3 regions of the Escherichia sp. MAL-1 genome follow, and region 2 is predicted to be linked to each of the others. Evidence: predicted binding sites of a transcription regulator. Region 2 holds the regulator's gene; each other region holds the start of a gene.
The links. Region 2 encodes LexA, which represses DNA repair genes until DNA is damaged. Its sites were predicted from a motif close to TNCTGTATGTACATACAGNA; they were not measured.
Positions count from the first base shown of each region.

Region 1: a site for LexA is predicted at 5,716-5,735, ahead of rmuC (DNA recombination protein RmuC). Genes of this name have one in related genera too.
Region 3: a site for LexA is predicted at 2,013-2,032, ahead of uvrB (excinuclease ABC subunit UvrB). Genes of this name have one in related genera too.

Region 1 covers NZ_CM129609.1:4,795,084-4,805,340, forward strand. The annotation lists gene tatC (Sec-independent protein translocase subunit TatC) at 1-269, opposite strand, end outside; gene tatB (Sec-independent protein translocase protein TatB) at 272-787, opposite strand; gene tatA (Sec-independent protein translocase subunit TatA) at 791-1,060, opposite strand; gene ubiB (ubiquinone biosynthesis regulatory protein kinase UbiB) at 1,139-2,779, opposite strand; gene ubiJ (ubiquinone biosynthesis protein UbiJ) at 2,776-3,381, opposite strand; gene ubiE (bifunctional demethylmenaquinone methyltransferase/2-methoxy-6-polyprenyl-1,4-benzoquinol methylase UbiE) at 3,395-4,150, opposite strand; gene rmuC (DNA recombination protein RmuC) at 4,245-5,672, opposite strand; gene udp (uridine phosphorylase) at 5,813-6,574, opposite strand; gene ACU8XX_RS23900 (dienelactone hydrolase family protein) at 6,836-7,651, shown strand; gene metE (5-methyltetrahydropteroyltriglutamate--homocysteine S-methyltransferase) at 7,691-9,952, opposite strand; gene metR (HTH-type transcriptional regulator MetR) at 10,070-10,257, shown strand, end outside.
Region 2 covers NZ_CM129609.1:4,569,596-4,579,852, forward strand. The annotation lists gene dusA (tRNA dihydrouridine(20/20a) synthase DusA) at 1-394, opposite strand, end outside; partial or broken gene ACU8XX_RS22850 (DUF2713 family protein) at 757-1,778, opposite strand; gene zur (zinc uptake transcriptional repressor Zur) at 2,097-2,612, shown strand; gene ACU8XX_RS22860 (CsbD family protein) at 2,654-2,863, opposite strand; gene dinF (MATE family efflux transporter DinF) at 2,979-4,304, opposite strand; gene lexA (transcriptional repressor LexA) at 4,377-4,985, opposite strand; gene dgkA (diacylglycerol kinase) at 5,095-5,463, opposite strand; gene plsB (glycerol-3-phosphate 1-O-acyltransferase PlsB) at 5,634-8,057, shown strand; gene ubiA (4-hydroxybenzoate octaprenyltransferase) at 8,212-9,084, opposite strand; gene ubiC (chorismate lyase) at 9,097-9,594, opposite strand; partial or broken gene ACU8XX_RS22895 (SopA family protein) at 9,817-10,257, opposite strand, start outside.
Region 3 covers NZ_CM129609.1:3,326,943-3,337,199, reverse strand. The annotation lists gene bioF (8-amino-7-oxononanoate synthase) at 1-116, shown strand, start outside; gene bioC (malonyl-ACP O-methyltransferase BioC) at 103-858, shown strand; gene bioD (dethiobiotin synthase) at 851-1,528, shown strand; gene uvrB (excinuclease ABC subunit UvrB) at 2,107-4,128, shown strand; gene yvcK (uridine diphosphate-N-acetylglucosamine-binding protein YvcK) at 4,320-5,228, opposite strand; molybdenum cofactor riboswitch at 5,493-5,637, shown strand; gene moaA (GTP 3',8-cyclase MoaA) at 5,625-6,614, shown strand; gene moaB (molybdenum cofactor biosynthesis protein B) at 6,636-7,148, shown strand; gene moaC (cyclic pyranopterin monophosphate synthase MoaC) at 7,151-7,636, shown strand; gene moaD (molybdopterin synthase sulfur carrier subunit) at 7,629-7,874, shown strand; gene moaE (molybdopterin synthase catalytic subunit MoaE) at 7,876-8,328, shown strand; gene ACU8XX_RS16630 (Bax inhibitor-1/YccA family protein) at 8,465-9,169, shown strand; gene ACU8XX_RS16625 (Bax inhibitor-1/YccA family protein) at 9,375-10,088, shown strand; gene ACU8XX_RS16620 (lysylphosphatidylglycerol synthase domain-containing protein) at 10,124-10,257, opposite strand, start outside.

The DNA of each region.
Region 1 (10,257 bases), 230 kb from region 2:
TGATAGAGAATCACCGGCGCTGACAGAATCAGCGACACCATAAAGGTCAGCTTGATCGGCGTAAAGAACGGCGAGGCCACGTCGGTGGCGATCATCGTTGAACCTTGCGGCAACTGCTTGATCAATGGCGCGGATACCAGGTGATAGATGTCATTGGCGAAATAGACCAGACACAGGAATATCACGATCACCGCGATAATGCAGTTCAGCAGACGCTTACGCAGCTCAATCAGATGCGTGATAAGCGGTTGAGTATCTTCTACAGACATGTTTACGGTTTATCACTCGACGAAGGGGAAGGTGCAGCGGTTTTCGGTTCAGCGTCCGCAGCAGGTTTTACCACCGGCTCTGGCGTGGTTTCTGGCTTCTGTTCCGGCGAACTGGCCTGCGTTTGTGCAGCGGCAGGCGTTACGCCCTCATGCGCAGCTTCATTATCTTTCACCACCGGGTTATGGATGGTGTGCGCTTCATCGCTCGCCTTTTCAGGATCGTTTGCAACGTAGGAACGCTTCATCGACTCCGCGGCCTGGCGTAGTTCATCCATCGACGCTTTCAGTTCGGGCGTCAGGTTAGTGAGGCTCGCCTTTTCAACCTTTTTCAGACTGTCCTGAAACTCCTGGAGTTTTAACTCCTGGGTCAGTTCGTTCTGCACCGTTGTCGCCAGTGAACGCAACGCGCGAATCCAGCCCGCTACCGTTTTTACCGCCACAGGCAGTCGTTGCGGCCCCAGAACGACGAGGCCGATGATGAACACCAATAGCAGTTCGCTAAAACCGATATCAAACACGGATTACACCTGCTCTTTATCGTGGCGCTTCGCGTCTTCTGTTTTAGCCTGTTCCTGATTCGTATCCGCCTGCTTATCGGCGATAGTTTTCGCAGTAAAATCAGCATCCTGACTGGTTTTATCCTGCTTTGGTTCATCATCGCTCATTGCTTTTTTAAAGCCTTTGATCGACGCACCAAGATCGGAACCGATGGAGCCGAGCTTTTTGGTGCCAAAAAGCAGTACAACGATGACGGCAATAATCAATAACTGCCAAATACTGATACCACCCATACATGTTCCTCTGTGGTAGATGATGATTAAACAAAGCCGCATTATACGTTACACGGCCCGCCTTGAGCGATGAAAAAATCAGCGTGTTTTGCGCCAACCGACAAACCAGGCGATCAGACCACCTGCCATTAACCAGCCGGGCATCAGCCCCCATTCAGGTCGGCTGACCAACAAGAATGTGCCACTTAATACTAACGTAGCGCCAATTCCGAGAAAATAACGCGATTGTCCCTGACGTACATGATTTGACTGAAGCTCGCGGGCAATCTTATCAACACTGTGCTGTAAATACTTGCCCTGGCGCAAACTGTCGTAAACCAATTCAGGCAGTTCTGGCATTTTTTCGACCCAGAACGGCGCTTTTTCTTTAAATGCTCTCACCAGCGCAGGAATACCGACCTGATCTTTAATCCACGACTCCAGGAAAGGCTTCGCCGTTTTCCATAAATCGAGTTGCGGATAAAGCTGGCGTCCTACCCCTTCGACGTAGAGCAGGGTTTTCTGGAGTAACACCAGTTGCGGCTGCACTTCCATATTGAAGCGACGCGCCGTATTAAACAGATTTAACAGTACATGTCCAAACGAAATTTCGGCCAGCGGTTTCTCAAAGATAGGTTCACAGACCGTACGAATGGCAAATTCGAACTCTTCAACGTTGGTATCTGGTGGCACCCAGCCAGAATCGACGTGTAGCTCTGCCACTTTGCGATAGTCGCGATTAAAGAAGGCGATAAAGTTTTCTGCCAGATAGCGTTTATCTTCTTTGTTTAGCGAGCCAACAATCCCGCAATCAATGCCGATATATTTCGGGTTTTCCGGGTGTTCATAGCTTACGAAGATGTTGCCAGGGTGCATATCGGCATGGAAAAAGCTGTCGCGAAAGACCTGAGTGAAGAACACCTGCACGCCGCGTTCCGCCAGCAATTTCATGTTAGTGCCGTTTTTCTCCAGCGCCGCAACATCAGACACCGGAATGCCGTAAATGCGCTCCATCACCATCATCCCTTCACTACAATAGTCAGGGTAAACTTCCGGGATGTAGAGCATCGGGCTGTCTTCAAAATTGCGCCGAAGCTGAATGGCGTTGGCAGATTCCCGCAGCAAATTCAGTTCATCAATCAATGTCTTTTCGTACTCGCGCACCACTTCGGTTGGGCGCAGACGGCGACCATCCGGCAGCAAACGCGGCACCCAGCGAGCCAGACGGTAGATAAGTTTCAGATCCGCTTTAATAACCGGCAAAATATCCGGGCGGATGACTTTAATCACCACCTCTTTACCATTCGATTTCAATCGCGCGGTATGAACCTGGGCGATAGAAGCAGAAGCCAGCGGCTTGATTTCAAAATCGTCAAACCACGCTTCTACCGGCAAGCCGCCCATTGCAGCTTCAATCTGCTGCTTCGCCAGCTTGCCATCAAACGGAGCAACTTTGTCCTGCAATAACGCCAGCTGATCGGCAATATGCGGTGGAAAAAGATCGCGGCGGGTTGATAACATTTGCCCGAACTTGATCCAAACCGGCCCCAGTTCTTGCAGGGCCAGTCGTAGTCGCTCACCTAAAAGTTTGTCTTTATGCCGATTTGGCATCCAGAATAATGAGTATCGCCATAGCCGTAGCGGCAGGGTGATACGCATTTTGGGGATCAGTTCATCAAGTCCGTAGCTTAAAAAAGTGCGAATGATGAAATATAGGCGCCGTACTTCACCTGGCGTCATTTAGCCTCCAGTTTTTCCAGCCGTTTGGTCAGGGCATCAACAGCACGCTCGACGGCAGCCGTCTCTTCCGCAAACCAGGCCACTTCAAGCGGACCGGGTGCCATACGCCACTCTTCAGTAATGGCTTCCGCCACATAACGTTGCTGGCGCTTAATGCCGTGATGCAGGAACTTTGCGCCTCCGCGCATGGCTTTGCTGATTCCTTCAGCGGCGATATCACCGGTATAAGGGGCCAGCAGTTCCGCAGGGTCGAACTCTGCCAGATCTGCCAGCGCAACGAAGTTTTGCACCACCTGAATATCGCCCTGCACTTCCAGCTCACCACTGCGAATCAGTGCGGTAAGCTGCTGGCGATCGCGAAGTTTCGGCAACACACTGGCGTAGGCGATAACGGTGCAGTCAGCATCGCCTGCCCATTCGCCCAGTACATCAACCTGGCGTTCGCTGAACACCAGAATCAATGACGTCGAAAAGCCTTTTACCTCCACGCGCAATACTTTACCCAGCAGACGCGAGCGGGCCGTTTTCAGCGCGGGTGAGCGATACAGGAAGGTGTTGAGCAGACTTTCAATTCCTGCCGTCACTAAAGGTTTAAAAGGCATTTCCGGTCTCCTGTCAGAACTTATAACCACGATGCAGCGCCACAACCCCTGCCGTCAGATTGTAGTAGTCGACACTTTCGAATCCGGCATCCTGCATCATGGCTTTCAGGGTATCCTGATCGGGATGCATACGGATGGATTCTGCCAGATAACGGTAGCTGTCGGCGTCGTTCGCGACCAGTGAGCCAATACGCGGCAGCACATGGAAGGAGTATGCATCATAGGCTTTGCTCAGCGGCTCGATAATTGGCTTCGAGAACTCAAGCACCAGCAGGCGGCCGCCGGGTTTCAGCACGCGATACATTGAACGCAGTGCTTTATCTTTGTCGGTGACGTTACGCAGACCAAACGAAATGGTGATGCAATCAAAGGTGTTATCCGGGAACGGCAGCGCCTCAGCGTTCGCCTGAACATACTCAACGTTGCCAATCACACCGATATTACGCAGCTTCTCGCGGCCCATTTTGAGCATGGATTCATTGATATCAGCAAGGACCACTTTGCCAGTTTCTCCGACCAGGCGGGAGAATTTCGCTGTCAGGTCGCCGGTGCCACCAGCCAGATCCAGCACGGTCTGCCCACGGCGTACGCCGCTGCAATCAATCGTGAATCGCTTCCACAAACGATGAATACCAAATGACATCAAATCATTCATGACATCGTATTTTGATGCCACGGAATGGAAAACGTGGGCGACCATATCCGCTTTTTGTTCCTTCGCGACGGTCTGAAAACCAAAGTGCGTCGTTTCTTGTGACTTATCCACCATCTCAATGCCTGCTCATCAAAAAATTGTTCCAGAAGTGTAACAGATTGGGCGTCGATGCCCTAGATTTCTACCCGGCTTAACTACTCCCAATGGGCTAGCGCGACTGCTGATTATATTCATCATCGCGTTGATAAGCTTCATCATTCGGCTGCTCCGGAACCGACCGAAGTCGATACTCTTCATCCTGGCTCACCGCCTGTTCAGCCAAATCCGGATTAATCTCGCGTTTAATTTCTACTCCTAAACCGCGAAACGCTTCTGCCTGCGCCAGCACATTTCCGCGCCCTGAAGAGAGTTTTTTCATTGCCTGGCGATAGTTATCCTGCGCTTTGTCGAGACTTTGACCAATCGCTGACATGTCATCGACGAACAAACGCATCTTGTCGTACAGCTTGCTGGCACGATCGGCGATTTGCTGGGCGTTGCGGCTTTGATGCTCATAACGCCACAGGTTGGCGATAGTGCGCAGCGCCACCAGCAGCGTAGTCGGGCTAACCAGCATGATATTGTTTTTCAACGCTTCGGTGATCAGCTCCGGCTGGCGGTCAAGCGCCAGTAAAAAAGCGGGTTCAACGGGAATAAACATCAGCACGTAATCCAGGGTTCGCAGCCCCGGCAGCTGTTGATAATCTTTGCGTCCCAGCAAACGGATATGGTTACGCACCGACGCGATATGTTCCTGTAGCGCGCTTTCGCGGGTGTAGTCGTCTTCGGCGTTAAAATAGCGTTCATAGGCGACCAGCGTCATTTTGGCGTCGATCACCACATCTTTTCCCTGCGGCAGGCGCACGATGACATCCGGCTGCATCCGCGAGCGGGCGTCATTTTCGATGCTGACCTGGGTTTCATATTCATACCCTTCACGCAGACCGGAAGCCTCCAGCACCCGCGTCAATACTACCTCGCCCCAGTTGCCCTGGGTTTTATTGTCGCCTTTCAGCGCGCGCGTCAGGTTGATCGCTTCCTGGGCCATTTGCGCGTTGAGTTGCTGGAGATTGCGAATTTCGTGGGTCAGGGTATGGCGTTCTTGTGCTTCTTTACCGAAGCTGTCCTGAACCTGACGGCGGAAACCGTCCAGTTGTTCACGTAGCGGCGACAACAGGCTGTTCAGACTCTGACGGTTTTGCTCATCAACCCGGCGATTGCTGTGCTCAAAAATACGGTTGGCGAGGTTTTCAAACTGCTCACTGAGGCGCTGCTCGCTGTTAATCATCTGGCGAATTTTATCGTCAGCATGTTGCTGTGCGGCTTCCATCCGCGTGGTTACTTCACGCAGATCGGCCTCCAGAGAGGTGTTAATACTTTGCAGGCTGCGCACTTCGTTATTGAGTAACTCGCACTCTGCACGCCAGTGCTCGCTTTGGGTAATTTGTTGTTTTGCCGCGCTTAACTCCGCGACCATCTCTTCACGTTCAGCTAATTGCTCGGCTTTTTGCTGCGCATGTTGATAACTGGCAAACAGCCAGCCAATTGCCACACCCACCAACGCAATAACTGCGTAAACCATGATTGAGAAATCCACAACGCCTCCTGACGCAACAACTTACCCGCACAAAATAGAATTGTGCTGTACAAACGTCCAGTTGGAAAGGCATTTCCTGCGAGGCGCTACGCAAAAATACAAAAGGCCGAACGCGTCGGCCTTCAGACAGGAGAAGAGAATTACAGCAGACGACGCGCCGCTTCCACCACGATTTTCACCGCTTGGCTTTCAGTTTGTTTCATCGTCTCAGCATTCGGGATCTCTTGCTGGGTGCGGTTAACGATAACACCCGCTACCATACCGGCACGCAGGCCCTGACTTGCACACATGGTCAGCAGGGTTGCAGATTCCATTTCATAGTTCATTACGCCCATCGCCTGCCACTCTTCCATAGAACCTTTAAAGTGACGAACTACGCGACCAGAGTAAGTATCGTAACGTTCCTGACCTGGGTAGAAGGTATCAGAAGAAGCTGTCACGCCAACGTGAGTTGTCGCGCCAATGGATTTCGCAGCTTCAACCAGCGCAGTCGTACATTCGAAATCAGCGACAGCCGGGAATTCCAGCGGTGCGAAGTGCAGGCTCGCGCCATCCAGACGGACAGACGCCGTGGTAACCAGGACATCACCCACATTAATATGCGGCTGAATAGCGCCCGTTGTACCGATACGCAGGAAGGTGCGAATGCCCAGCTGTGCCAGCTCTTCAACAGCAATAGAGGTAGACGGGCCGCCGATACCGGTAGAGCAGACGATAACAGGTTTACCATCCAGCTCTGCACGCCAGGTGGTGAATTCGCGGTGAGATGCCAGCTTAACCGGCTTATCCATCAGCGCGGCGATCTTTTCCACACGATCCGGGTCGCCAGGGACGATGGCAAGCGTAGCCCCTTGTAAATCGTTTTTAGTGAGGCCGAGATGAAAAACATCAGACTTGGACATATACAACTCCTCTGTGAATCGGTTTAGTCAGAAGAAGCAAAAAGACACTTTACCGAAGGGTTTAACATTTTTTCGTGATACTCATCACCATGACGCAAATGCGTTGCATAAATTTACCCACCAAAAGTGATTCAAATCACATAAATCACTCTTCATTCTGCAGGACTGCATAAAAGATGAGCCGATTCAGGCAATGTGATTTGTTGCATGCTGACTATAGTTAACATTGCGCAACATTTTTATAAGGGTACGGAGAATACCATGGCAACAACACAACAATCTGGATTTGCACCTGCTGCATCGCCTCTCGCTTCGACCATCGTTCAGACCCCGGACGACGCGATTGTGGCGGGCTTCACCTCTATCCCTTCACAAGGGGATAACATGCCTGCTTACCATGCCAGACCAAAGCAAAGCGATGGCCCACTGCCAGTGGTCATTGTAGTGCAGGAAATTTTTGGCGTGCATGAACATATCCGCGACATTTGTCGCCGTCTGGCGCTGGAGGGGTATCTGGCTATCGCACCTGAACTTTACTTCCGCGAAGGCGATCCGAATGATTTTGCCGATATCCCCACGTTGCTTAGCGGTCTGGTAGCAAAAGTGCCTGACTCGCAGGTGCTGGCCGATCTCGATCATGTCGCCAGTTGGGCTTCCCGCAACGGCGGCGATGTTCATCGTTTAATGATCACCGGATTCTGCTGGGGTGGACGTATCACCTGGCTGTATGCCGCGCATAATCCACAGCTAAAAGCCGCAGTGGCGTGGTACGGCAAACTGACGGGCGACAAGTCGCTGAATTCACCGAAACAACCTGTTGATATCGCAACCGATCTTAACGCGCCGGTTCTCGGCTTATATGGCGGTCTGGATAACAGTATTCCGCAGGAGAGCGTTGAAACCATGCGCCAGGCGCTGCGGGCTGCTAATGCGAAAGCAGAGATTATCGTGTACCCGGATGCCGGGCATGCATTCAATGCTGATTATCGCCCGAGCTATCATGCCGAATCTGCGAAAGATGGCTGGCAGCGTATGCTGGAATGGTTTAAGCAGTATGGTGGGAAGAAGTCGCTGTAATGAGAAAAGACCGGGTGGTATTACCACCCGGTTTGGATTTTACCCCCGACGCAAATTCTGCGCCGCCTGCACCATGTTCGCCAGTGCCGCGCGGGTTTCTGGCCAGCCGCGCGTTTTCAGGCCACAGTCCGGGTTAACCCACAGGCGCTCTGCCGGAATGCGTTTTGCCGCTTTCTTCAGCAAGGCTTCAATCCATTCCACGCTCGGTACGTTTGGCGAGTGAATGTCATAGACGCCTGGACCGATTTCATTCGGATAATCAAACTCTTCGAACGACTCCAGCAACTCCATGTCAGAACGCGAGGTTTCGATGGTGATGACGTCTGCGTCCAGTGCCGCAATCGAATCCATGATGTCGTTGAACTCGCAATAACACATGTGAGTGTGGATTTGTGTGTCATCTTTCGCCACGGCGGCGTTGATACGGAAGGCCTCCACGCCCCACTGGAGATATGCATCCCAGTCGCTACGACGCAGCGGTAAACCTTCGCGCAGCGCCGGTTCGTCAATCTGGATGATGCCAATTCCAGCGGCTTCCAGATCGGCCACTTCATCACGCAGCGCCAGCGCAATCTGTTTGGCGATGGTTTCACGGCTGACATCTTCACGCGGGAACGACCAGCAGAGAATGGTCACCGGGCCAGTCAGCATCCCTTTTACCGGTTTATCAGTCAGCGATTGCGCATACTTCGCCCACTCCACGGTGATCGGTGCCGGGCGGCTAACGTCACCAATAACAATCGGTGGCTTCACGCAGCGTGAACCGTAGCTCTGTACCCAACCGTTTTGCGTAAAGACAAACCCGTCGAGGTGCTCGCCAAAGTATTCCACCATGTCATTACGCTCAGCCTCGCCATGTACCAGCACATCCAGTCCCAAACGTTCCTGCTCAACAATGGCCTGCCTGATATGTTCCGCAATGCCCGTGCGGTAGTTATTGGCGTCGAGATTACCCTTTTTGAAATCCAGACGCAGGGTACGAATTTCCGTGGTTTGCGGGAAAGAACCAATCGTGGTGGTCGGCCACGCTGGCAGTTTAAAACGCGCACGCTGGGCTTCGGCACGCACTTCATAGACATTCGCACGCTGGCTGTCCTGGGCGGTGATCGCCGCCAGACGCTTTTCTACCGCCGGATTATGTACACGAGTAGAGTTACGACGCGCCTGAATTGGGGCGCTCCACTCTGCCAGAGCTGCCGTGTCACCACTGTTCAGCGCATCGCGCAGCAGTGCCAGTTCATGGCATTTTTGTAGGGCGAAGGCAAACCAGCTTTTCACTTCTGCATCAAGACGCGTTTCCACGCTCAGGTCGATGGGGCTGTGCAGCAACGAGCAGGAAGATGCCACCCACAAATCACGTTTGCCGACAATGTCCTTAATTTGCGCATATTTCTCAGTAAGATCGGCGCGCCAGACGTTACGACCATTGATCAGACCCGCAGACAGCAGCCAGTCAGAAGGCAGGCGCTTGTGCAGTTCAACAACGTCATCTTTACCATGTACAAGGTCCACATGCAGCCCCTGAACAGGCAGCGCAGTAATCGTGTCGAGATTTGGCGTTACGCCTTCAAAATAGGTGGTCAGCAGCAGTTTCACCTGTCCCTGGAGCGCGTCGTAAGCGGGTTTGTATGCGTCCAGCCACGCCTGTGGTAGTTCCAGTACCAGCGCGGGTTCATCAATCTGTACCCACTCGATGCCGCGTTTCGCCAGTTCTGCCAGCACTTGCTGATAAACCGGCAGAATGTCGTTCAGCAGGCTAAGGCGGTCAAACTGTTCACCTTTCACTTTCCCCAGCCACAGGTAAGTAACCGGCCCCAGCAGCACAGGCTTAACGTTGTGGCCCAGCGCCAGCGCCTCGTCCACTTCCTCCAGCAGCTGCGTCCAGGTCAGTTTGAACTGTTGGCCTTTAACGAACTCCGGCACCATGTAGTGATAGTTGGTGTTAAACCATTTGGTCATTTCCGCTGCCGCCGCAGGTTCGCCAGTCGGCGCACGTCCACGACCAATACGGAACAGGGTGTCGATATCTACCGAACCGTCTTTGTTCTGATGACGTGGCGGAACATTACCCAGCAGCAAACTGGTGGTCAGTACATGATCGTACCAGGCAAAATCGCCCACCGGCAGCAGGTCGATACCCGCTTGCTTTTGTTGATCCCAGTGACGAGCACGCAGTTCACGCCCTACTGTCAGCAGTTCTTCACGCGTGGAGTTCCCCGCCCAATAACTTTCTTGCGCTTTTTTCAGCTCGCGACGCAGGCCAACGCGAGGGAAACCGAGGGTGTGATTAAGAATTGTCATTATATGCCCCTTATGGAATTTTTAGTATTTAGCCGTCCAGATGTTTACACATCCATAATTGGCGGTTACTGTATATTCCTCAAGCGCAAATTATTCATGCCGAAGTGAAGGACTTTCATGATCGAAGTAAAACACCTGAAAACGCTACAAGCGTTGCGGAACTGCGGCTCGCTCGCAGCCGCTGCGGCGACGTTGCATCAGACGCAATCCGCCCTGTCTCACCAGTTTAGCGATCTGGAACAACGCCTTGGCTTCCGGCTATTTGTGCGTAAGAGCCAGCCGCTACGCTTTACACCGCAGGGAGA
Region 2 (10,257 bases):
CATTACCCATCAGACACGCACCAAACATGCCGTTCTGCACCCGGTCAGACGGGCAGCCGACATTCAGGTTGATCTCATCATATCCACGCGCTTCTGCCAGCTTCGCACACTGTGCCAGCGCCGCCGGATCGCTACCGCCGAGTTGCAACGCTACCGGATGTTCTTCTTCACTGTACGCCAGGTAATCACCTTTACCGTGAATAATCGCCCCTGTGGTCACCATTTCGGTATACAGCAACGTATTGCGGGAAAGCAGACGCAAGAAATAGCGGCAATGTCTGTCCGTCCAGTCGAGCATTGGTGCAACGCTAAACCGACCACTCCAGTGAACGTCAGTTTTTTCAGGCATTGCGCTGGTTTGGTTGATTTTTTGCATTTCAGAATTACCGTGCATTTTCAAATGTAGAGATTATTTTATCGATATATCATGGGGTTATGTTATTCAGCATCACTGTTCAGGAGGCTCAATAACGGGGTACTATACCATAACAACAGGAAGCGCCTGTCTCATTGCAAAAGAAAATTGAGATCCTCTCAAGGCATGAAGCTCTCACGAAGTGATGGAAATAATCTTATTAGCCGTTAGCTTTGTTAAGGCCAATGATAAACAATCCAGGTTCGACGATAAATAAAAATCACACATTAAACTCCGGTGATATCTCTCCCTGCTAATAGCACTGATAGAGAAAAAAAGAACCCAATAAGCATTGGGTTCTTTTATGTAATGCCTTCCATACCATCGAAGAACTTCACATATTATTTCTCCGATTTAACCCCGAATAAATCATAAATTAATTTAGAAGTGTCTGTATATATTTTAATCTTTTCCTTTGAGTTTGGGTCAAACGACTTAGCAAAGTCAATTAATTTCGGTGCAGCATCTCGCATTTTGCTTAAAATATCAGGGGCGAGCTTTCCTTCATTCACCAGATGTGACATCTTATCCAGATAGCCATCAAAATTCATTTCTCCCCCATCTGCCAGACGCTTCATCTCTCCCAGGTACTTCTTCATATCACGTTGAGATAACTCTTCAAACTGAGCTGTCAGATAGTTCTCATTATCATCATTAATATTCACTTTTTCTGCTCCTGCTAAATCTGTGTAGGCACTAGAGTATGAAAGTGAAATCAACAGCGAAGCGAATAATTTTAAGCTGTTGTCATCATATTCCTGACATGCATTAACAAACGTTAAAAAACCAGAACCTATTGCTTGCAAATGTATATTCGCTAAAGGTTCATTATCTTTAGATTCCTCATAAAAAAGCTGAACCGTGGAGGGAAGGCCATTCTTGGTTTCTACATCAAAAGTATATCGTTCTATGGGCGTTGCATCTTTATTATCCTCAGGATTACATATACTATTAATCGCAAAATGAAAAATAGCCCGATCAACAACTGATGCAATAAATTCACGATCGTTTAATTCCTCATCAGTGCAATCTCCAATATACTTATTAACCCACTCTTTGAGATTAGTTATTTGCTCAATTAAAAACACATTTTTTTACGTGCATGCCATAAATTATGAGTGATTCTTTGAATAAACAAATCTATTTTTGCAATAATTATATCCCGATGACGCAGCGCTGAATAATCAATAGACTTACCATATATATTATTTAATTTATCTTTGATTGTACCTCTATTATCTAATTTATCGTTGGTTGCATCTATATTATCTAATTTATCTTTGGTTGCATCTTTATTATCGAATTGATTTGAATTGAGTGTTTTATTAAAGTATCCAGTTGCACCGGGTATTATCTTCAACATGATTCATCTACCTTTTTTGTCGTACCGTGTCCTCCTTATAAGTGTTTTGCCATCTGGTAACTATCAAAAATCGCTCATAATTTTCTGAACTACAGGTATGCGAACAACCCCAGTTAAATAAATAGCGAGTTAACTTGAAGCAATTTATTTAAAAATGAATTATTAATTATTATCGTGTTGATAATGGTACGACCAGGCAACACAACACCTTACGTACAAAACAGAAAAGCAACATTACGGCAACAATAAGGGTTCTCGGTGTTTTTCCTGGAACATGGTAAAGTAAGGACATTCTTAACCCCCACTTTGAGGTGCCCGATGGAAAAGACCACAACGCAGGAGTTATTAGCGCAGGCTGAAAAAATCTGCGCGCAGCGTAATGTGCGCCTGACCCCACAGCGCCTGGAAGTGTTGCGCCTGATGAGTCTGCAGGATGGCGCTATCAGCGCTTATGATCTGCTTGATTTGCTGCGCGAAGCTGAACCGCAAGCCAAGCCGCCAACGGTTTATCGCGCGCTGGATTTTCTGCTTGAGCAAGGTTTTGTGCATAAGGTGGAATCCACCAACAGTTATGTGCTCTGCCATCTGTTCGACCAGCCCACCCATACGTCAGCTATGTTTATTTGCGATCGCTGCGGCGCGGTGAAAGAAGAATGTGCAGAAGGCGTGGAAGACATCATGCATACGCTGGCGGCAAAAATGGGGTTTGCCCTGCGGCATAATGTGATTGAAGCACATGGGCTCTGTGCGGCATGCGTGGAAGTGGAAGCGTGTCGTCATCCTGAACAGTGCCAGCATGATCACTCTGTGCAGGTGAAAAAGAAACCGCGTTAAGAGGGCGTACATCCTTGTACACGTCGGGCAGGAGGGATTAATTACCAGCGATATTCATTGCGGGTTTCCCAATCCACGACCTCTTTTTCTGCCTGATCTTTCTGATAACCATAACGTTCCTGGATTTTACCGACCAGTTGATCACGTTTACCTTCAATGATCGTCATATCATCATCGGTCAGTTTGCCCCATTGCTCTTTCACTTTACCTTTAAACTGTTTCCAGTTACCGCCGGCTTCATCTTTATTCATAATCAAGACCTCATCGTTAGGTTGTGAATGAGAGTACGTTCACTTTTCTTCTGAACGTGAGATTAAGTGTAGTCAGCAATTTGGCTTAGGATAATTTATTCAGAATTTTTAACCGTCACGTTGCGGCAAACCAGGTACCGTTACGCCAGTGACGCCGCCAGATAGCCGCCAGAGAAAGCCCGCGCAACGCCAGAAAGACGGTTAATGCCAGCCACAAACCATGATTACCCAGCCACGGCAGCGTAAGGAGCGTCAGCGCAAAACCTGCGGCGGCCACCGCCATACTGTTACGCATTTCGGCGGCACGCGTTGCGCCTATAAACATGCCGTCCAGCAGATAACACCAGACGCCAACCAACGGCAAAATCACCTGCCAGATAAGATAGCGGTCAGCCAGCTGCTGAATCTGGGTTAACGACGTCAGCAACGCAATGATGTGTTCCCCTGCCAGCAAATAAACCACCGAAAACAGTAACGCTACAATCCCCGACTGGCGGCACGCTGCCCGCCATACATCCAGCAACTGGCTACCGTCGCGCGCACCGTATGCCTGACCGGAGTGCGCTTCAACCGCGTAGGCAAAACCATCAAGCGCATAGGCGGTAAAGGTGAGTAGCGTCATCAGAACCGCGTTAACAGCGATAATGTCACTCCCCAGTCGCGCACCAAGTACGGTGATCGCGCCGAAACAGAGTTGCAACAACAGCGAACGCAGCATGATATCGCGGTTAAGCGCCAGCAAGCGACGGAAGTTTCCTCGCCAGGCAGTTTTCAGCATTTCGCCGGAAATTCCGCGTAGTTTGAGGATTTTACGCACCATTAGCAGACCAATCAGCAATGTTGCATATTCCGCAATAACCGTCGCCAGCGCCGCGCCCTGCACGTTCATATGCAGCCCCATCACTAGCCAGACATCCAGCACAATGTTGAGGATATTGCCGACCACTAACAAAATTACTGGCGCACGGGCATATTGCACGCCGAGTAACCAACCGAGTAATACCAGATTCGCCAGCGACGCCGGTGCGCTTAACCAGCGGATTTCAAGAAAGCGCCGCGCCTGTTCCAGGACTGCTTCACTACCGCCAACAATATGCAGAGCCAGATCGATAATCGGTGTACGCAGCAGCGCAATTAACGCCCCAGCCCCCAACGCCAACAGCAACGGTTGCACCAGCGCACGGGCTAATGCCTGAGGATTTTTGGCACCATAAGCCTGCGCAGTCAGCCCGGTGGTGCTCATGCGTAAAAACAGCAACAGCATAAAGAGAAAGCTGGTCGCCGTTGCACCAACCGCCACGCCGCCCAAATAAACCGGGCTATCAAGATGACCAATTACCGCCGTATCGACCAGTCCCAGCAACGGAACGGTGATATTGGAGAAAATCATGGGTAAGGCGAGATGCCAGAGTGCTTTATCAGATGAAGTGAGGAATGCCATGCAGACAAGCCTGATGAAGAGAGATGAAAAACAAACCGCGACGCCTGGCGGCATCGCGGTCTCAGAGATATGTTACAGCCAGTCGCCGTTGCGAATAACCCCAACCGCCAGCCCTTCAATGGTGAAGCTCTGCTGACGAAGGTCAACGACAATTGGTTTAAACTCGCTATTTTCTGGCAACAGTTCGACTTTATTGCCCTGTTTTTTCAGGCGCTTAACGGTAACTTCGTCATCAATACGTGCGACAACGACCTGACCGTTACGTACATCCTGAGTTTTATGCACTGCCAGCAAGTCACCATCCATAATGCCGATATCTTTCATCGACATCCCGCTGACGCGCAGCAGGAAATCAGCATTCGGCTTGAACAAGGAAGGATCGACCTGATAATGACCTTCAATATGCTGTTGCGCCAGAAGCGGTTCACCGGCAGCCACACGACCTACCAGCGGCAACCCTTCTTCCTCTTCCTGCAACAGACGAATCCCGCGTGATGCGCCGGAAACAATTTCAATAACGCCTTTGCGTGCCAGCGCCTTCAGATGTTCTTCAGCCGCGTTTGGGGAACGGAACCCCAAACGCTGCGCGATTTCCGCACGCGTCGGCGGCATACCTGTCTGGCTGATGTGATCACGGATGAGATCAAACACCTCTTGTTGCCTGGCCGTTAACGCTTTCATTCCGCCCCCTGGGTGTATATACAGTTATGCTGTGAGTATATACAGCAAAAGGCGATTTTGGAACCATAAACTGCACAATAAACCAGAGATTTATCGAAATCTGGAAGGGTTATCCAAAATGCGACCATAACAGGATGCACCAGGTTATCACGGCGACGATAATCGCAATCAGCACCGCGGCGGATCCCATATCTTTAGCGCGTCCGGAAAGCTCATGGTATTCAGAGCCAATTCGGTCAACCACTGCTTCGATGGCGCTATTGAGGATTTCCACAATCATCACCAGCATCACGGAGCTGATAAGCAGCACGCGGGTAATTGCGTCCACATCCAGCCAGCAGGCGATGACCACCGCCAACAATACCGCTACGCCTTCCTGACGGAATGCCGCTTCGTTGATCCATGCAGCGCGTAAACCTTTCCAGGAATAGCCAGCAGCTTTGATAATTCGGGTGAATCCAGTGGTATTATTGGCCATTGAAAGAACCTTTTTACATTATGAGCGTCAATATCAGTGTACCGTTAAATCCGATGATTCGGGTTTGCGTAACGCTGCGCGAAACATGAGCGGATACCACAGAATTTCCCATGACTTTCTGCTATCCTTGCCGCGCATTTGCATTATTAACCAGAGGCTTTACATCGTTTATGTCCGGCTGGCCACGAATTTACTACAAATTACTGAATTTACCATTAAGCATCCTGGTAAAAAGCAAGTCTATTCCGGCAGATCCTGCCCCGGAACTGGGGCTGGATACCTCTCGTCCAATTATGTACGTTTTACCGTACAACTCGAAAGCAGATTTGCTGACGTTACGCGCCCAGTGTCTGGCTCATGACTTGCCTGACCCGTTAGAGCCGCTGGAAATCGACGGCACGCTACTGCCGCGCTATGTGTTCATTCACGGCGGGCCGCGTGTATTCACCTATTACACGCCGAAAGAAGAGTCTATTAAGCTGTTCCACGACTATCTCGATTTGCACCGTAGCAACCCAAATCTGGATGTGCAGATGGTGCCAGTATCGGTGATGTTTGGTCGCGCGCCGGGGCGTGAAAAAGGCGAAGTAAACCCGCCGCTGCGTATGCTTAACGGCGTACAGAAATTTTTCGCCGTACTGTGGCTCGGTCGCGACAGTTTTGTGCGTTTCTCGCCGTCAGTTTCGCTGCGCCGTATGGCGGATGAACACGGCACGGATAAAACTATCGCACAGAAACTGGCGCGCGTGGCGCGTATGCACTTTGCCCGTCAACGTCTGGCTGCTGTGGGCCCACGTCTGCCTGCTCGTCAGGATCTGTTTAATAAGCTGCTCGCCTCCCGCGCCATTGCCAAAGCGGTAGAAGATGAAGCGCGCAGCAAAAAAATCTCCCATGAAAAAGCGCAGCAGAACGCGATTGCGCTGATGGAAGAGATTGCGGCGAATTTCTCTTACGAGATGATTCGCCTGACTGACCGTATTCTGGGCTTCACCTGGAACCGCCTTTACCAGGGCATCAACGTCCATAACGCCGAGCGCGTTCGCCAGCTGGCCCACGACGGTCATGAGCTGGTATATGTGCCTTGCCACCGCAGCCACATGGACTACCTGCTGCTTTCTTACGTGCTGTATCACCAGGGGCTGGTGCCGCCGCATATCGCCGCTGGGATCAACCTGAACTTCTGGCCGGCCGGGCCGATTTTCCGCCGTCTGGGGGCGTTCTTTATTCGCCGTACTTTTAAAGGCAATAAACTTTATTCCACCGTTTTCCGTGAGTATCTCGGCGAACTGTTCAGCCGTGGTTATTCCGTCGAGTACTTCGTGGAAGGCGGTCGTTCCCGCACGGGGCGTTTGCTGGATCCGAAAACCGGTACGCTGTCGATGACCATTCAGGCGATGCTGCGTGGCGGCACGCGTCCGATTACGCTGATTCCGATCTACATCGGTTATGAGCACGTCATGGAAGTGGGTACTTACGCCAAAGAACTGCGCGGCGCGACGAAAGAGAAAGAGAGCCTGCCGCAGATGCTGCGCGGTTTAAGCAAGCTGCGTAATCTCGGTCAGGGTTACGTCAACTTCGGTGAACCAATGCCGTTGATGACCTACCTTAACCAGCACGTACCAGACTGGCGTGAATCTATCGATCCCATCGAAGCGGTGCGTCCGGCATGGTTAACGCCGACGGTCAATAATATTGCTGCCGATCTGATGGTACGCATTAACAACGCAGGCGCGGCAAACGCCATGAACCTGTGCTGTACTGCGCTTCTGGCGTCACGTCAGCGCTCACTCACCCGCGAGCAGTTAACCGAGCAACTCAACTGCTACCTGGATCTGATGCGCAACGTACCTTACTCCACGGACTCTACCGTTCCTTCAGCCAGCGCCAGCGAGCTTATCGATCACGCGCTGCAAATGAACAAGTTTGAAGTCGAGAAAGACACAATCGGCGACATCATCATTCTGCCGCGCGAGCAAGCGGTGTTGATGACCTACTATCGCAACAACATTGCGCATATGTTGGTGCTGCCTTCGCTGATGGCGGCAATTGTCACCCAGCATCGCCACATCTCCCGCGACGTATTGATGGAGCACGTCAATGTGCTTTACCCAATGCTGAAAGCGGAGCTGTTCCTGCGCTGGGATCGCGACGAGTTGCCGGACGTTATCGATGCGCTGGCAAATGAGATGCAACGTCAGGGGCTGATTACCCTGCAAGATGATGAGTTGCATATCAACCCGGCGCATTCTCGCACACTACAGCTGCTGGCCGCAGGCGCGCGCGAAACGCTGCAACGTTATGCCATTACCTTCTGGCTGTTGAGCGCCAACCCGTCGATTAACCGCGGTACGCTGGAGAAAGAGAGCCGCACTGTCGCGCAACGTCTCTCCGTGCTGCACGGCATCAACGCGCCGGAGTTCTTCGACAAGGCGGTGTTCAGTTCTCTGGTGCTGACGCTGCGTGATGAAGGGTATATCAGCGATAGCGGCGACGCCGAACCGGCAGAAACGATGAAGGTTTATCAGTTACTGGCGGAGTTGATTACATCAGACGTGCGTTTGACGATTGAGAGTGCGACGCAGGGCGAAGGGTAATCAGAGAGAATTGCCGGATGCGGCGAAAACGCCTTATCCGGCTTACCATGATCTGCAAATTCAATAAATTGCGATCTGTTGTGTAGGCCTGAGAAGCGCAGCGCATCAGGCAACCCAGAAGAAAGCCGGATGATCATCCGGCTTTTTTACATCATCAGAAATGCCAGTAACTCATTGCCAGCCCTAAAAACAGTACCAGACCAACATAGTTATTATTCATAAATGCTTTAAAGCAGGCTTCACGCTCGCGGTTGGCAATCAGTTTTTGTTGATAAACAAACAGCGCGCCAGCCACCAGAATTGACCAGTAATATCCCCAGCCTAAGCCATTTAACTCACCGATGATCGCCATCAGCGCCAGTACGCCAATCTGCAAAATACCAATAATCAATTTATCGTATTGGCCGAACAGGATTGCGGTGGATTTAATGCCAATCTTCACATCATCATCGCGGTCAACCATCGCATACTGCGTGTCGTAAGCCACCGCCCAGAGAATATTGGCGAGGAACATTAACCAGCAACTCAATGGCACCGACTCACTCACAGCGGCAAAAGCCATTGGAATCGACCAGCCAAACGCCGCGCCCAGCACCACTTGCGGTAGATGGGTATACCGCTTCATAAACGGGTACACCCACGCCAGCGCTAGCGCGGCAATCGACAACAGAATGGTCATCGTATTCAGCGTCAGCACCAGTAAAAACGAAATCAGTACCAGCACGACAAACAGCGCGCGCGCCTCTTTCTCTGTTACCGCGCCGCTGGGAAGTGGTCGGTTCGCCGTGCGCTTAACATGACCATCAAACTTGCGGTCAGCATAATCATTCACCACACATCCGGCAGCGCGCATCAGCCAGACACCCGCGACAAACACCGCCAGGATCCAGAGCTGGGGAACGCCCGGTGTCGCCACCCACAACGCCCATAATGTTGGCCAGAGCAGCAGTAACGCGCCAATTGGCTTATCCGTACGCATTAAGCGATGAAACGCCAGCAGCTTATTCTGCGTCAGACTCCACTCCATATTTTTTTCCTCTTAGTACAACGGTGACGCCGGTAAAAACAGTTCTGTTAGCAACAGCGGTTTACCGCTTAATCGCAGGCGGGAACGTCGCCCCCACAGCCCGGCATCACGGCCTATCTCAATAAAGTCCCGGGTTAATGTCGATGATGTGAACAGATAGCGTCCTAACGGCGTTTTACCCAATTTTTGTAACGCCAGCTCCGGCCCGCTTAACGTTGACACAGGAACGACGGTACGACCGGCAAGCCACGGTTCACCATCGGCACATAACAAAATTTCACGTAACCAGTAACGAGACTCTTTCGGCAGCAGCGGCAGTTCTTCGGGGATTTCATTCTGCTCGACAAACCCTTCGCGGATCATCGTCACGCTTACCGTTTTTCCCTGCTGTTCAAAACGTTTTGTCATGGAATCCTCCAGCAACAGCCAGTCGAGCAGTTGCGGATCCAGGGCAGGGATCTCTTTAAAATAGCGCAGCGCACGCAGTTGCGTTAACGCGGGGTGTGACATGCCGAACTCTCCGTTACATAACGTAAAGGCATTGTATCGCAGAAAAGTGTTTACGGGAGATGTAAAGCAAATTAAGTGATCTAATACGCAACAAAAACGCAACAATCGCATGAAGTGGTAAAACGATGTTGAACCTTACGCTTTACCGATGCCCGTGCTGGCGAGGGCAACCGTAGGGGCATCACCGTCCAGGATGCCAGGAACGGTGATGTTTTCCTTTACTTAAACACCCTTATTCATTATACGATGAGCTCGCCAACTCGCAGTAAAAATTGGGAAAAGCGCATATTTACCATGAGATTTGGAGCTAAAAAGTGTTTCCTGAGTAAGATTAACAGGCAACATCTCATGTCTGGATTTGTAGATATACGTGGAATTCCAATTGGTATCTTTTGTAGGATTCAACATATCATGTAAGCGCTGGGAGCTTACCACCATAACTGGCCCATCATCGACTGAGGAGAACAGGATAAAGATATTATCGTTTCGTGTTAATTCATTCGTGTTAAAGGTTCTTAAATTATCTTCAGTTTCTATAAATATAGGTGAAACATCATCACTACGAATCCACTCTTTATAAAGATGCCAAACATTTGCTTTGATCATATCATCCGTTGATCGTAAGGCCTGATCGATAAGTTGGATAAAAAAATTGTTATTTTT
Region 3 (10,257 bases), 1.2 Mb from region 2:
CGATTCGCCCGCCAACCGTACCCGCTGGTACTGCGCGACTGCGCTTAACGCTAACCGCTGCGCATGAAATGCAGGATATCGACCGTCTGCTGGAGGTGCTGCATGGCAACGGTTAATAAACAAGCCATTGCAGCGGCATTTGGTCGGGCAGCCGCACACTATGAGCAACATGCAGATCTACAGCGCCAGAGTGCTGACGCCTTACTGGCAATACTTCCACAGCGTAAATACACCCACGTACTGGACGCGGGTTGTGGACCTGGCTGGATGAGCCGCCACTGGCGGGAACGTCACGCGCAGGTGACGGCCTTAGATCTCTCGCCGCCAATGCTTGTTCAGGCACGCCAGAAGGATGCCGCAGACCATTATCTGGCGGGAGATATCGAATCCCTGCCGTTAGCGACTGCGACGTTCGATCTTGCATGGAGCAATCTCGCAGTGCAGTGGTGCGGTAATTTATCCACGGCACTCCGCGAGCTGTATCGGGTGGTGCGCCCCAAAGGCGTGGTCGCGTTTACCACGCTGGTGCAGGGATCGTTACCCGAACTGCATCAGGCGTGGCAGGCGGTGGACGAGCGTCCGCATGCTAATCGCTTTTTACCGCCAGATGAAATCGAACAGTCGCTGAACGGCGTGCATTATCAACATCATATTCAGCCCATCACGCTGTGGTTTGATGATGCGCTCAGTGCCATGCGTTCGCTGAAAGGCATCGGTGCCACGCATCTTCATGAAGGGCGCGACCCGCGAATATTAACGCGTTCGCAGTTGCAGCGATTGCAACTGGCCTGGCCGCAACAGCAGGGGCGATATCCTCTGACGTATCATCTTTTTTTGGGAGTGATTGCTCGTGAGTAAACGTTATTTTGTCACCGGAACGGATACCGAAGTGGGGAAAACTGTCGCCAGTTGTGCACTTTTACAAGCCGCAAAGGCAGCAGGCTACCGGACGGCAGGTTATAAACCGGTCGCCTCTGGCAGCGAAAAGACCCCGGAAGGTTTACGCAATAGCGACGCGCTGGCGTTACAGCGCAACAGCAGCCTGCAGCTGGATTACGCAACAGTAAATCCTTACACCTTCGCAGAACCCACTTCGCCGCACATCATCAGCGCGCAAGAGGGCAGACCGATAGAATCATTGGTAATGAGCGCCGGATTACGCGCGCTTGAACAACAGGCTGACTGGGTGTTAGTGGAAGGTGCTGGCGGCTGGTTTACGCCGCTTTCTGACACTTTCACTTTTGCAGATTGGGTAACACAGGAACAACTGCCGGTGATACTGGTAGTTGGTGTGAAACTCGGCTGTATTAATCACGCGATGTTGACTGCGCAGGCAATACAACACGCCGGACTGACTCTGGCGGGTTGGGTGGCGAACGATGTTACGCCTCCGGGAAAACGTCACGCTGAATATATGACCACGCTCACCCGCATGATTCCCGCGCCGCTGCTGGGAGAGATCCCCTGGCTTGCAGAAAATCCAGAAAATGCGGCAACCGGAAAGTACATAAACCTTGCCTTGTTGTAGCCATTCTGTATTTGGTTAAATTGCGAGCGAGATCGCGTCTTCGATTGACTGCAATTTAACCAATTAAATTCTAAAATAATCACGAAAAAAATTTTACTTCCGCCTCATGCGGCGAATGTGGGAATTGCCCAGGCGGCGGGGGATAGGGGCTGGAGACAGTTATCCACTATTCCTGTGGATAACCATGTGTATTAGAGTTAGAAAACACGAGGCAAGCGAGAGAATACGCGGCTTGCACGCGAATTGGCGTTAAAGACGGCTCAAAGAAATATCTTTTATTTTTTAACTGGTTAGATAAATGCAATGGCAGTCACTGAACAGGCATCTCTTGCCATAAAACTGTCATCACTCATCTTGACAAATGTTAAAAAAGCCGTTGCTTTGGGGATAACCCGGTAAGGCCGGAGTTTTATCTCGCCACAGAGTAAATTTTGCTCATGATTGACAGCGGAGTTTACGCTGTATCAGAAATATTATGGTGATGAACTGTTTTTTTATCCAGTATAATTTGTTAGCATAATTAAGTACGACGAGTAAAATTACATACCTGCCCGCCCAACTCCTTCAGGTAGCGACTCATGAGTAAACCGTTCAAACTGAATTCCGCTTTTAAACCTTCTGGCGATCAGCCAGAGGCGATTCGACGTCTCGAAGAGGGGCTGGAAGATGGCCTGGCGCACCAGACGTTACTTGGCGTGACTGGCTCAGGGAAAACCTTCACCATTGCCAATGTCATTGCTGACCTTCAGCGCCCAACCATGGTACTTGCGCCCAACAAAACGCTGGCGGCCCAGCTGTATGGCGAAATGAAAGAGTTCTTCCCGGAAAACGCGGTGGAGTATTTCGTCTCCTACTACGACTACTATCAGCCGGAAGCCTATGTACCGAGTTCCGACACTTTCATTGAGAAAGATGCCTCGGTTAACGAACATATTGAGCAGATGCGTTTATCCGCCACCAAAGCGATGCTGGAGCGGCGTGATGTGGTTGTGGTGGCGTCTGTTTCCGCGATTTATGGTCTGGGCGATCCTGATTTATATCTCAAGATGATGCTCCATCTCACGGTCGGTATGATTATCGATCAGCGCGCGATTCTGCGCCGACTGGCGGAGCTGCAATACGCTCGTAATGATCAAGCATTCCAGCGTGGTACTTTCCGCGTTCGTGGCGAGGTGATAGATATCTTCCCGGCAGAATCGGATGACATTGCACTTCGCGTGGAACTGTTTGACGAGGAAGTGGAACGATTGTCGTTATTTGACCCGCTGACCGGGCAGATTGTTTCCACTATTCCACGTTTTACCATCTACCCGAAAACGCACTACGTCACACCGCGCGAGCGCATCGTACAGGCGATGGAGGAGATCAAAGAAGAGCTGGCCGCCAGACGCAAAGTGCTGTTGGAAAACAACAAACTGCTGGAAGAGCAGCGGCTGACCCAGCGTACCCAGTTTGATCTGGAGATGATGAACGAGCTGGGCTACTGTTCGGGGATTGAAAACTACTCGCGCTTCCTCTCCGGTCGTGGACCGGGTGAGCCACCGCCGACGCTGTTTGATTACCTCCCTGCTGATGGGCTGCTAGTGGTCGATGAATCTCACGTCACCATTCCACAAATTGGCGGCATGTATCGCGGTGACCGGGCGCGTAAAGAGACACTGGTGGAGTACGGCTTCCGCCTGCCATCAGCGCTGGATAACCGTCCGCTTAAGTTTGAAGAGTTCGAAGCATTAGCGCCGCAAACCATCTATGTTTCGGCGACGCCGGGTAATTACGAGCTGGAAAAATCCGGCGGCGATGTGGTGGATCAGGTGGTGCGTCCAACCGGATTGCTTGACCCGATTATCGAAGTGCGGCCGGTGGCGACACAGGTTGATGATCTTCTTTCGGAGATTCGTCAGCGAGCGGCAATTAACGAACGCGTACTGGTCACCACACTGACCAAGCGGATGGCGGAAGATCTTACCGAATATCTCGAAGAACATGGCGAGCGCGTGCGTTATCTTCACTCAGATATCGACACCGTCGAACGTATGGAGATTATCCGCGACTTGCGTCTGGGTGAGTTCGACGTGCTGGTAGGGATCAACTTACTGCGCGAAGGTCTGGATATGCCGGAAGTGTCGCTGGTGGCGATCCTCGACGCTGACAAAGAAGGCTTCCTGCGTTCCGAACGTTCGTTGATCCAGACCATTGGTCGTGCGGCACGTAACGTTAACGGTAAAGCGATTCTCTACGGCGATAAGATCACCCCATCAATGGCGAAAGCGATTGGCGAAACCGAACGTCGCCGCGAGAAACAGCAGAAGTACAACGAGGAACACGGAATTACGCCGCAAGGCTTGAACAAGAAAGTGGTCGATATCCTGGCGCTGGGGCAGAACATTGCCAAAACCAAAGCGAAGGGCAGAGGAAAATCGCGCCCGATTGTTGAGCCGGATAATGTGCCGATGGATATGTCGCCTAAAGCGTTGCAGCAGAAAATCCATGAGCTGGAAGGGTTGATGATGCAACACGCGCAGAATCTGGAGTTCGAAGAAGCGGCGCAAATTCGTGACCAGTTGCATCAGCTGCGTGAGCTGTTTATCGCGGCATCGTAACAGGATAGCGAAGAAGACTGATGACAAACGGAAAACAGCCTGATGCGCTACGCTTATCAGGCCTACATTTTCTCCGCAATATATTGAATTTGCGCGGTTTGTAGGCCGGATAAGGCGTTCACGCCGCATCCGGCATAAACAACGCGCACTTTGTCTTCAATAGGAAGCCGGAATTTTCCTTCGGATTTCCGTTAACCTAAAGCCTGTAACGCCTTTTCCAGCGCGTTATGTAACAACTGGCGGTCATGACGATACGGAATATCGCTGGCCTCCAGTACCTCCTGGATCACAATCCGCTCTTTCACCGCCGAGACATCCACTTTTGGCCCGACGATGACCGCATCAATGACCTTTTTACCAACATACTGCTCCATAATTGCCAGCTTGCTTTCCAGCTTCAAATTAGCCGCAGGTAAACTCAACTCACGCCCCAGATTGCCGATATAAACCATCGGCGCTGGCGTGCGGCGTAATGCCTGGGCGATTTCCTTCAGCAGCAGAATTGGCATCAGGCTGGTATAAAAACTGCCAGGCCCAATAATGATGAGATCCGCTTCATTGATAGCGTGAACCGCCTCACGCGTTGCGGGTACATTAGGCGTTAACAATAACTCTTGAATCGGCGTAGTTAACTGGTCGATATTGACCTCGCCGTAAACTTCATGCCCCTGATCGTCAATCGCCATCAGATCAACAGGATGCTCTGACATTGGAATCAAATGCGTATCCACTTTCAGCAGATTACGAATTAAATTGATGGCTTCCAGAGGCCGCACGCTAAGGTGATCCAGCGCCTTTAACATCAAGTTTCCGAGATTATGACCGGAAAGTTCGCCATTGCCACCAAAACGGTATTCAAACATCGCGGAGGCGACGCTCGGTTCCGTTATCAGCTGATTGAGGCAGTTGCGCATATCGCCCCAGGCAATGCCGCCTTCTGAACGGCGAATACGCCCCGTCGAGCCACCATTATCGGTGGTGGTGACGATACCCGTTAAACGAGAACCCAAAGACGAAAGTGATGAGAGAACGCGTCCCAGTCCATGCCCTCCGCCGAGAGCAACGACACGATCAAGATCAGCCAGCGTACGATTGCGCATATAGTTTCCTGGAGTCAGATTATCCGCGCTACAGTAGCGCAAATTGCGGGGAAACAGCAATTAACCTGCCAATATTGAGGATACAAACTATTTTCTTCTACCTCTAAAGGACGATGCACGCTATGCCGCCCTGATGATGTATATCAAAGTAAAACTGCCATTTTCCCTTATTCTGTAGCGAAATAGCACGATCATGACGCTATATACATGATTACATAGCGAAAGTGTGGATGGTAAAAATCTCATTTACACGCTAGTATCGGCTTAACCACTAAACACTCTAGCCTCTGCACCTGGGTCAACTGATACGGTGCTTTGGCCGTGACAATGCTCGTAAAGATTGCCACCAGGGCGAAGGAAGAAATGACTTCGCCTCCCGTATCTGGAAAGGTGTACATGGCTTCACAACTGACTGATGCATTTGCGCGTAAGTTTTACTACTTGCGCCTGTCGATTACCGATGTGTGTAACTTTCGTTGCACCTACTGCCTGCCGGATGGCTACAAACCGAGCGGCGTCACCAATAAAGGCTTTCTTACCGTCGATGAAATTCGCCGGGTTACGCGCGCCTTCGCCAGTCTGGGCACCGAAAAAGTGCGCCTGACAGGAGGAGAGCCGTCTTTACGCCGCGACTTTACCGATATCATCGCCGCTGTGCGGGAAAACGACGCTATCCGCCAGATTGCGGTCACCACCAATGGTTACCGTCTGGAACGCGATGTGGCGAACTGGCGCGATGCGGGACTTACTGGCATTAACGTCAGTGTCGACAGTCTGGACGCCCGCCAGTTTCACGCTATTACCGGGCAGGATAAATTCAACCAGGTCATGGCAGGGATTGATGCTGCATTTGAGGCCGGTTTTGAGAAGGTCAAAGTCAATACCGTGCTGATGCGTGATGTTAATCATCACCAGCTCGACACCTTTCTGAACTGGATCCAGCATCGCCCTATCCAGCTGCGTTTCATCGAACTGATGGAAACGGGCGAGGGCAGTGAGCTCTTCCGTAAGCATCACATCTCTGGTCAGGTTCTGCGTGACGAGCTACTGCGTCGCGGCTGGATCCACCAATTACGTCAACGCAGCGACGGTCCCGCGCAAGTCTTTTGCCATCCGGATTACGCCGGAGAGATTGGCCTTATCATGCCGTATGAAAAAGACTTCTGCGCCACTTGCAACCGCCTGCGCGTTTCCTCCATTGGTAAACTCCATCTCTGCCTGTTTGGTGAAGGCGGCGTTAACCTGCGCGATCTGCTGGAAGACGATGCCCAGCAACAGGCGCTGGAAGCGCGTATTTCAGCGGCGCTGCGGGAGAAGAAACAGACCCATTTCCTGCATCAAAACAACACCGGTATTACGCAAAACTTATCGTACATTGGCGGCTAAAACGTCAAAAGGAGAGATCAGATGAGTCAGGTAAGCACTGAATTTATCCCGACCCGTATTGCTATTCTTACGGTTTCTAATCGGCGCGGTGAAGAAGACGATACCTCCGGTCACTATTTGCGCGATTCGGCGCAAGAAGCGGGCCATCACGTTGTCGATAAAGCCATTGTGAAAGAAAACCGCTACGCTATTCGCGCTCAGGTATCTGCGTGGATCGCCAGCGACGATGTACAAGTGGTGTTGATTACGGGTGGTACTGGCCTGACGGAAGGTGATCAGGCTCCCGAAGCATTGCTGCCGTTGTTCGACCGTGAAGTTGAAGGTTTTGGTGAAGTGTTCCGTATGTTGTCGTTTGAAGAGATTGGCACTTCCACGTTGCAATCTCGTGCGGTAGCGGGCGTCGCTAACAAAACGCTGATTTTCGCCATGCCGGGTTCGACCAAAGCGTGCCGTACCGCATGGGAAAATATCATCGCGCCGCAGTTGGATGCCCGTACGCGTCCGTGTAATTTCCATCCACATTTGAAGAAATAAGTATGTCGCAACTGACCCATATCAACGCCGCTGGCGAAGCGCACATGGTGGATGTCTCCGCCAAAGCGGAAACCGTGCGTGAAGCGCGGGCGGAAGCCTTTGTCACCATGCGCAGCGAGACGCTGGCGATGATTATTGATGGTCGCCACCACAAAGGCGACGTATTTGCCACTGCGCGTATTGCCGGTATTCAGGCGGCAAAACGCACCTGGGATCTGATCCCGCTCTGTCATCCGCTGATGCTCAGCAAAGTTGAAGTCAATTTACAGGCCGAGCCGGAGCACAATCGGGTGCGTATAGAAACCTTATGCCGCCTGACCGGGAAAACCGGTGTCGAAATGGAAGCATTAACCGCGGCCTCCGTGGCGGCGCTGACCATTTATGACATGTGCAAAGCGGTGCAAAAAGATATGGTGATTGGTCCGGTACGTTTGCTGGCGAAGAGCGGCGGCAAGTCGGGTGACTTTAAGGTGGAAGCGGATGATTAAAGTTCTTTTTTTCGCCCAGGTGCGCGAGTTGGTGGGAACAGATGCAACCGAAGTGGCTGCGGATTTCCCAACTGTTGAAGCGTTACGCCAGCACATGGCTGCGCAGAGCGATCGCTGGGCGCTGGCGCTGGAAGATGGCAAATTACTGGCTGCCGTCAACCAGACGCTGGTGAGTTTTGACCATCCGCTGACTGACGGCGACGAAGTAGCTTTCTTCCCGCCGGTAACCGGAGGTTAAGATGGCAGAAACCAAAATTGTTGTTGGTCCGCAGCCGTTCAGCGTAGGAGAAGAGTACCCGTGGCTGGCGGAGCGTGACGAAGACGGTGCGGTAGTCACCTTTACTGGTAAGGTGCGCAACCATAACCTGGGCGACAGCGTCAACGCATTAACCCTCGAACACTATCCGGGGATGACTGAAAAAGCACTGGCAGAAATTGTTGATGAAGCGCGTAACCGCTGGCCGCTGGGGCGCGTCACTGTGATTCACCGCATCGGGGAATTATGGCCGGGCGATGAAATCGTTTTTGTCGGTGTCACCAGTGCGCATCGCAGCAGTGCGTTTGAAGCCGGGCAGTTTATTATGGATTATCTCAAAACCCGCGCACCGTTCTGGAAGCGTGAAGCCACGCCGGAAGGCGACCGCTGGGTCGAAGCTCGGGAGAGCGATCGGCAGGCGGCAAAACGCTGGTAGTTTTTTGTTAGCCGGATAAGGCACCGCTGCGTCCGGCAATTTCACCGCTCAGTACATGCGTTTACGCTGCGTCGATGCACAGCCTCATCATTTTGCAGTATCCTTAAGATATTCCTAATATCTTCAGGAGATCGTCATGGACAGATTCCCACGTTCTGATTCAATTGTACAACCCCGGGCTGGCTTGCAGACTTATATGGCGCAAGTCTATGGCTGGATGACCGTTGGCTTGTTGCTGACCGCATTTGTTGCCTGGTATGCAGCTAATTCTGCGGCAGTGATGGAGCTGTTGTTCACTAACCGTGTCTTTTTAATCGGTCTGATCATCGCGCAATTAGCATTGGTTATTGTGTTATCAGCGATGATTCAAAAGCTGAGCGCAGGTGTAACGACTATGCTCTTTATGCTTTATTCGGCGCTGACGGGTCTTACGCTTTCCAGTATTTTCATTGTCTATACCGCTGCTTCTATCGCCAGTACTTTCGTCGTTACTGCCGGGATGTTCGGCGCAATGAGCCTGTATGGTTACACCACGAAGCGCGATCTAAGCGGCTTTGGCAATATGCTGTTTATGGCGTTAATCGGCATTGTGCTGGCATCGCTGGTCAACTTCTGGCTGAAAAGCGAAGCGTTGATGTGGGCAGTCACCTACATCGGCGTGATTGTCTTTGTCGGATTGACGGCGTATGACACCCAGAAACTGAAAAATATGGGTGAGCAGATTGATACCCGCGACACGTCGAACCTGCGCAAATATTCCATTCTTGGCGCGTTAACCTTGTATCTGGACTTCATCAACCTGTTCCTGATGTTGCTGCGGATCTTCGGCAACCGCCGTTAATTCTTTTTCACCATCAATATCCCGGCCATGTGTCGGGATTTTTTTTCTTACTAAAAACGACACTTAACAAGTACCAGGTATAAAATACGCCTTATGGACGAGCGGAAGCGTTTTCCGTATCCATAAATACAAAAGTATTTTGTATGCGTGGGTTTAAATTTATTCATGATGAATATTAATATTTTTTCTAAGGATAACTAAAAGAATGGAATCATACTCGCAAAACAGCAATAAATTAGATTTTCAGCACGAGGCCAGGATATTAAACGGTATATGGCTCATTACCGCTTTAGGTTTGGTGGCAACCGCAGGACTAGCCTGGGGAGCTAAGTATCTCGAAATTACGGCAACCAAATATGATTCACCACCAATGTATGTCGCCATAGGGTTATTATTACTTTGTATGTATGGCTTAAGTAAGGATATCAACAAGATAAATGCCGCCATCGCGGGCGTAATATATCTGTTTTTACTCTCTTTGGTGGCGATTGTCGTTGCAAGTTTAGTTCCTGTATATGCCATTATCATCGTGTTCAGCACTGCGGGCGCGATGTTTTTAATCAGTATGCTGGCCGGTTTATTATTTAATGTTGATCCTGGTTCTCACCGTTTTATCATTATGATGACGTTGACAGGGTTGGCCCTGGTAATCATCGTGAATGCGGCATTAATGAGTGAACGGCCCATTTGGGTAATAAGTTGCTTAATGATTGTGTTATGGCCAGGCATTATCTCGCATGGACGAAATAAGCTCCTTGAACTGGCAGGAAAATGCCATAGTGAAGAGTTGTGGAGTCCGGTTCGTTGCGCTTTTACAGGTGCATTAACACTCTATTACTATTTTATCGGCTTCTTTGGGATACTTGCCGCGATAGCTATAACGCTTGTCTGGCAAAGGCATACGCGTTTTTTTCATTAGTCGTAAATGCAGATACTAAAGAACTTAACTGAACTTCACATCGCCGCTTCATTTTTCGCTCGTAGCTTTTTCGCCTGGCTTTCCAGCAACAGGTAACAGATCAGCGCCAGCAGCAGTGGGATAAAGTAATACAGCACACGGTAAGCGAGCAGGGCGGCGATAATTGTGC